DNA from 2 places in the Isoptericola sp. NPDC056573 genome. Region 1 is predicted to be linked to the other one. Evidence: predicted binding sites of a transcription regulator. Region 1 holds the regulator's gene; the other holds the start of a gene.
The links. Region 1 encodes LexA, which represses DNA repair genes until DNA is damaged. Its sites were predicted from a motif close to TCGAACANNTGTTCGA; they were not measured.
Positions count from the first base shown of each region.

Region 2: ACFQ8E_RS03865 (DUF222 domain-containing protein) is a predicted target of LexA. The motif match lies at 1,192-1,207, and genes of this name have one in related genera.

Region 1 is NZ_JBHTUY010000020.1:104-3,503, forward strand. Features, by position in the region: gene ACFQ8E_RS21345 (DUF5302 domain-containing protein) at 15-269, opposite strand; gene nrdR (transcriptional regulator NrdR) at 327-833, opposite strand; gene ACFQ8E_RS21355 (LysM peptidoglycan-binding domain-containing protein) at 938-1,267, opposite strand; gene lexA (transcriptional repressor LexA) at 1,537-2,373, shown strand; gene ACFQ8E_RS21365 (L-lactate dehydrogenase) at 2,420-3,379, opposite strand; gene ACFQ8E_RS21370 (ATP-dependent DNA helicase) at 3,389-3,400, opposite strand, start outside.
Region 2 is NZ_JBHTUY010000002.1:248,313-251,712, reverse strand. Features, by position in the region: gene ACFQ8E_RS03865 (DUF222 domain-containing protein) at 1-1,134, opposite strand, end outside; gene ACFQ8E_RS03860 (S66 peptidase family protein) at 1,318-2,358, shown strand; gene ACFQ8E_RS03855 (isocitrate lyase/phosphoenolpyruvate mutase family protein) at 2,404-3,189, opposite strand; gene ACFQ8E_RS03850 (hypothetical protein) at 3,346-3,400, shown strand, end outside.

The sequences.
Region 1 (3,400 bases):
GCTCGTCCGTCTGCTCAGCCCGACTTGCGGCGGAACATCTTCTGCACCGGCCCGGAGGTCTCCGAACCGTGCACCTGGCCGGTGTTGCCGTCCTTGCCGGCGGTGGGGTGGCTGGCGGCGTTCTTCTTCTCCAGCGCCTCCCGGAAGCGCGCCTTCGTGTCCTCGGTGGGCTTCGCCCTCGAGTCGTCCGTCATCACGGTCACCTCGTCGTCGGTCGGGGTGGGTGTGCTCGCGCGGCGGGCCGCGTGGCACCTGGTGCCGTCCAGCATGCCCCGGCGGCCTACCGGACGCCAGGGCATTTCACGCGGACCGGACGCGCCTCCCGCTCAGTCCGTCGCGCCGCGCCCCGCCGCCGCGGGCTCGCCGTCGGCCGCCGACCCGCGCGCCTCGTGCTCCGCCCGCAGCGACGTGATCGCGGTCTCGAAGTCCTCCAGGGACTCGAAGGACTGATACACGCTGGCGAAGCGCAGGTAGGCGACCTCGTCCAGCTCGCGCAGCGGCCCGAGGATCGCGAGACCGACCTCGTTCGCCTCGATCTCCGGCCGACCGGAGGCCCGCAGGGTCTCCTCGACCTTCTGCGCGAGGACGGCGAGGTCGTCGGAGCTCACCGGCCGGCCCTGGCACGCCTTGCGCACGCCCGCCACCACCTTGTCCCGGCTGAACGGCTCGGTCACCCCGGAGCGCTTGGCCACCGACAGGCTGGCCGTCTCGATCGTGGTGAACCGACGCTGGCACGCGGGGCATTGGCGCCGGCGACGGATGGACGCGCCGTCGTCGGAGGTGCGCGAGTCGACGACTCGTGAGTCCGCATGGCGGCAGAACGGGCAGTGCATCGCTGGTCTCCTGCGCTCGGCTCCGGACCGGCGCCCGGCTGCCCGTCAAGGTAAGCGGCGGGCGACCGTCCGCGCAAGCAGGATCCCTGGGAGCGGCGATGCCGTCAGTCCAGCGGGAGCAGGACCACCTGCCCGGTCTGGAGCTCCGCCGAGGTCAGCCCGTTGAGGTCGCGGAGCTCGGCGACGACGTCGCGCAGGTCGTCCCCCGTGTCCCGCACCTGCTGCGCGTACTGCCACAGGGTGTCGCCGGGCGCCACCGTCTGGAGCCGCACCTCGACGCCTGCGCCCGGCGCCTCCGCCACGGCCCGCTGGCCGACGAGGCCCGCGCCCACGAGGACGAGGAGCACCAGTGCCGCGACCACCACCCGTCCCCTGCGGGTCAGCCGGAGCCCTCCGAGCCCGAGGAACCCGTGAGCGTCGCTGGTGCTGCGCACGTTCTGCATCGTCCTGCCTCCGGTCCACGTGGTGCCGCGATGGGCGGCCGCTCCGTCGAGCATCCGTCGTCGAACACCCGTTCGTCGAACACCTGTACGTCGAACTGCTGTACTAGGTGTACCACGTCGGGGCGACACGGTCGAGACCTGATCGAACAGATGTTTGATGTCGGGCCGGAACTGGCTTAGAGTGGCCGACAGCGCGATGGAAGGTTTGTCGGATTTCATCGGCCCGCCCACGGGCCGCGCCCTGCAGGACGGAGAACGCGATGACCAGCGGACGGGACCAGGCCCCGGCGTCCACGACGACGGCGACGTCATGGGCAGCCCAGGACGAGACCCCCGGGGAGGCGGCCGCGTCGACGGTCCCGGCCGGCACCACCACGAACGTGCTGGCGTCGGTGAGCGAGCTCTCGCCCTCGTCCGACCGCCTCACGCCCCGCCAGCGTCGCGTGCTCGAGACCATCCGCAGCTCCGTCGAGGCGCGCGGCTACCCCCCGACCATGCGCGAGATCGGCGAGGCCGTCGGGCTGGCGAGCCCCTCCTCGGTCAAGCACCAGCTCACCACGCTCGAGCGCAAGGGCTACCTGCGCCGTGACCCCAACCGGCCGCGCGCGATCGAGGTCGTCGACCTCGAGTCGCCCGCGACCGGCGGTGCCGTCCCCGACGCCGACGCGGCGCCCGGGTTCGTGGCGGGGTCGCTCGCCGCCTCCGACGCGCAGCCGGCCCAGGCACCGTCGTACGTCCCGCTGGTCGGCCGGATCGCCGCCGGCGGTCCCATCCTCGCGGAGCAGGTCGTCGAGGACGTCTTCCCGCTCCCCCGGCAGGTCGTCGGCGACGGGGACCTGTTCCTGCTCAAGGTCGCGGGCGACTCGATGGTCGACGCCGCGATCTGCGACGGCGACTGGGTGGTCGTGCGGAGCCAGCCCGTCGCCGAGAACGGCGAGGTCGTCGCCGCGATGATCGACGGCGAGGCGACGGTCAAGACCTTCAAGCAGGCCGGCGGGCACACCTGGCTGCTGCCGCAGAACGCCGCCTACTCGCCCATCCCGGGAGACGAGGCGCAGGTGCTCGGTCGGGTCGTGGCGGTGCTGCGCAGCCTCTGAACGGCGCTCCGCCCCGGCCCCGCCCGGCGCCCCGCGTCCGGTCCGGTCAGAAGCCCAGCCGGCGCTGCACGGCCCGCATGCTCTCGGCCGACGCACGCAGCCCGGCGACCTCCTCGTCCGACAGCGGGGTGTCGATGGTCTCCCCCACGCCGCGCCGGTCGACGAGGGACGGCACCGACAGGCAGACGTCGCTGATGCCGTAGAAGTCGTCGAGGCGGGAGGAGACGTTCATCACGCGGTGCTCGTCGTTGAGCACCGCCTCGATGATCCGGGTCGCCGCCAGGCCGACCGCGTAGTTGGTCGCCCCCTTGCCGGCGATGACGCGGTAGGCCGACTCGACGACGTCGGTCGCGATGCGCTGCCGGGCCGGCTCGTCGAGCGGCGGGCGACCCCGGAAGGGCCGCCAGTCCAGGAGGGGCACGCCGGCGATCGTGGCCGAGCTCCACAGCACGATCTCCGAGTCGCCGTGCTCGCCCGCGATGTTCGCGTGCACGTTCCCGACCGCGACCCCGCAGTGGCGGGCCAGCGCGTCGCGCAGCCGGGACGAGTCGAGGACGGTCCCGCTGCCGAACACCCGGCCCCGGGGCAGGCCGCTGATCTCCTGCGCCGCGTAGGTGACGACGTCGACCGGGTTGGTGACCATGAGGAACACCGCGTCCGGGGCCACCTCGAGCAGGCCCGGCAGGATGGAGCGCGTGAGGCCTACCGTCGCCTCGGCCAGGTCGAGGCGGCTCTGGCCGGGCTTCTGCTTGGCCCCCGCCGTCACCGCGACGATGTCGGCGCCGCGGCACACCTCCACGTCGTCCGAGCCGTCGATCTCGGCCTGAGGGATGAACATCCCCCCGTGCCGCAGGTCGAGGACCTCGGCCTCCACCTTCGCGCGGTTGACGTCCAGGAGGGCGACGGACCGGGCCGCGCCCCGGGCCAGCGCCGCGTACGCGAGGGTGGAACCCACCGCGCCCGCTCCGACGATCGCGAGCTTGGTCGTCCTGCGTGTCTCGTCCACGGCCCCACGCTAGGTGTCGAG
Region 2 (3,400 bases), on a different contig from region 1:
GGGGTCGGCGGACAGCAGCGTGCCCGACACCGGGTCGACGAGCAGGCGGCGCAACGAGGGCGCCCGGGCTGTGAGGAACGCCGCGACCCCCGGGTCGATCGCGCCGTGACCCGTCAGCTCGGCCGGCTCGCCCGAGCGGCCGAGCAACGTCAGCACCGGCACAGTGACCCGTACCCGCGGCGTGATTCTGCGGGCATGGTCGGCAAGGTCCGGTACGAGACCTGCGACCAGCTCTGCCGCCAGCCCTTCTCCGGGCCGCGCCGCACCGGTGCCGGACACCTGCGTACCAGAGCGCGTCACCGTGTCGGGGTGGGGACCGGGCGAGGCCTCGGTTCCGGCCAGCAGGAGAGCGGCATACGCGTCGGCGCGGAGCTGGCCCACGGTGCGATCGTCTCCGGCCTCTCGGGCGGTGCGTGCTGCGGTGGTCAGGCGGTCGTGGGCCGCGTGGGCGGTCGTGGCGGGGAGGTAGGCGCTGAGCCAGGCCATGCCGTCGGTCGCGGGGTCGACGAACACGGCGCGCTTCGCGGACGCCCTCTGGTGCCGTCGCTCGAACGGCTCAGGGTGCGCACGGTCCCGGGCACGGCGCAGGAAGGCACGGAACTGGGCCGGCGTCGCCGTCGCCGCCCGCGGGAGCGCCTCGGCCTGGACGGCGGCTCGAGCCTGGGCGTCGGGGAGGTCGGCGAGGACGTCGGCCATCGCCGTCGCGTGGCGGGCGCCGATACGGCCGCGGCACAGCTCGGCGAGCGTGGCGGAACCGGACGAGGTCAGGGTCCGTGCGGTCTCGACGAGGTGGTCCGCCTGCCGCTCGCCGACCCGCAGCGTGGTCGCGACGTCCGCCACGAACGCGCGGCGGGCCAGCTCGTGCTGACGCGCCGTACCCGCACGCAGCACCCGCAGCTGCTCGCCCGCCAGCAGGTCGGGCTCGCACCGCGCGGCGGCCCGGCGCGCTCGCTCGACGGCCAGGAGCTTCTCACCTTCCAGGGCGTCGAGTCGCGCCTGGATCCGCGCCAGGTCGTCCAGGGCGACCGAGACGTCGTGGACCGTCGTCGGGCCGACCGGGGAGAGCACGTCGTCCCACGGCGTGGTGACGACCGGCAGGTCGTCGAGCGCTTGCTCGAGCACTGCGGCAGACATCCCCGCGTCACCTCCTCGACGTCGAGCGAGAGTCAGAGCCTGTGTTCGTGCCATGACTCGAACATGTGTTCGAGCCTAGCGAGGAACCCGACCCCGCACCAGGCCCGATACGCACCTGTGGAAAACCGTCGAGGCCCGCGAATCCCGTTGCCCCGGTGTCCGGCGCTCGGGCAGAGTCCGGCCATGACGATCCGCTACCCCCGCCCCCTGCGCCCCGGCGACACGATCGGCGTCACCGCGCCGTCGGCGGGTGTCGCGACCCCGCTCCACCGGCGACTGCTGCACGCCGCCGACGTCGTGCGCGCGAAGGGCTACGACGTCCGTCTCGGCGAGACGCCCACGGGCGAGGGGATCGTCAGCGCCCCGGCGGACGTGCGCGCGGCGGAACTCACGACGATGCTCACGGACCCGGCCGTGCGCGCCGTCGTGCCGCCGTGGGGCGGGGAGCTGGCGACGGACCTGCTGGGACGACTCGACTGGGACGCGCTCGCCGCGGACCCGACGTGGCTGGTGGGGTACTCCGACATCTCGACGGTCCAGCTGCCCCTCACGCTGCGCACCGGCGTCGCCACGCTGCACGGCCAGAACCTCATGGACACGCCGTACGACGTGCCCGCCGGCCTGCTCGGCTGGTGGGAGGTCGCCTCGGCGGCGCAGGAGGGCGAGGAGCTGGTGCAGCGCTCGCCGCGGCGGTACCGCTCGTCCGGCTGGGACGACTACGAGAACGAGCCCCAGGTGTCGACGTGGACGCTCGACGCCGCCGGCTCCTGGCTGCGGCTCGACGGCGAGGACCCGGCCGCGCCGGTCGATGTCCAGGGGCGGGTGATCGGCGGCTGCCTGGAGACGGTCTCGCTCCTCGCGGGCACGCCCTACGGCGACGTGGCCCGGTTCGCCGCGGAGCACGCGCCGGAGGGCCTGGTCGTCTACCTCGACATCCTGGAGTGGGACGCGTTCGCGGTCGGCCGGGCCCTGTGGGCGATGCGCCACGCGGGCTGGTTCGACGCGGCGAACGCGGTGCTGGTGAGCCGCACGCACGCGCCCGACGGGGACGGCTTCTCCCAGCACGACGCCGTCCGGGACGCGCTGGGAGACCTGGGGATCCCGCTCCTCGCGGACGTCGAGTGCGGGCACGTGCCGCCGTACCTCGCGCTGGTGAACGGTGCGCTCGCCCGCGTCCAGCACGGGCCCGAGGAGTCGGCGATCACCCAGCGCCTCGTGCCCTGACCGCTCGCCGCCTCCTGGCGGTCGCGGCCTGGAGGCCGCGGGCGGTCAGCCCCGGAACGCCTGCGGCATCACGTCGCGCGCCGGGCCGGTGCGGTCGAGGAACCCGACCCCGCCGGCCTGGAGCTCGCGGGCGGCGTCGACCAGCGCGGTCAGGGCGTTCCAGGCGAACGTGCCGCCGACGGAGATCCGCGCGACCCCGGCGTCGGCCAGCTCCTGGGGCGTGGGCCCGCCCGCGACGAGCAGGGCGTTGACGGGCCGGTCGACCTCGCGGCAGACGGTCGCGATCGCTGCGGCGTCGCGCAGCCCGGGGGCGTACAGCACGTGGGCGCCGGCCTCCTGGTAGGCCTGCAGCCGCGCGATCGTGTCGGCGAGGTCGTCCCGGCCGTACAGGTGGTTCTCGCAGCGGGCCGTGAGCACCAGGTCGCCGGCCGCCTCGGCCGCGGCGGCCACGCGCTCGACGGCGAGGGCGCGGTCGTAGAGGGGCTCGTCGTCGCGCCCGGTCGCGTCCTCGACGGAGCCCCCGGCAAGGCCGGCGGCGCGGGCCTCCGCGACCGTGCGGGCGACGTCGGCGGGGGAGTCGGCGAACCCGTTCTCCAGGTCCGCGCTCACGGGGACGTCGACGGCGGCCGCGAGCGCGGCGGCGTGCGCGAGGGCCTCGTCCCGGGTGACGGCGCCGTCGGGCCGGCCGAGCGTCGCGGCGAACCCGCTGCTCGTCGTCGCGACGGCGGCGAAGCCGAGGGCGGCGAGGATCCGTGCCGACCCGGCGTCCCACGCGTTCGGCAGCAGCAGCGGGTCGCCGGGGCGGTGCAGGGCGAGGAAGTCGGCGCGCATGCCGGGCACGCTACCGACGGGCGCCGACACGGGGTGCGGTCGAGGGGCGGGTATCAGTGCGGGATCGCGCGCGCTCTCCACGGGTAGGACGACGCGCGGCACCGCGCGGAGCCCTCTGACCGCGACGACGCGGCCCGGTGCTCCCGGGAGGGCGAGATGAGACGAGGACTGGGTGCGCTGACGGTCCTGCTGGTCCTGGTGACGGCAGCGT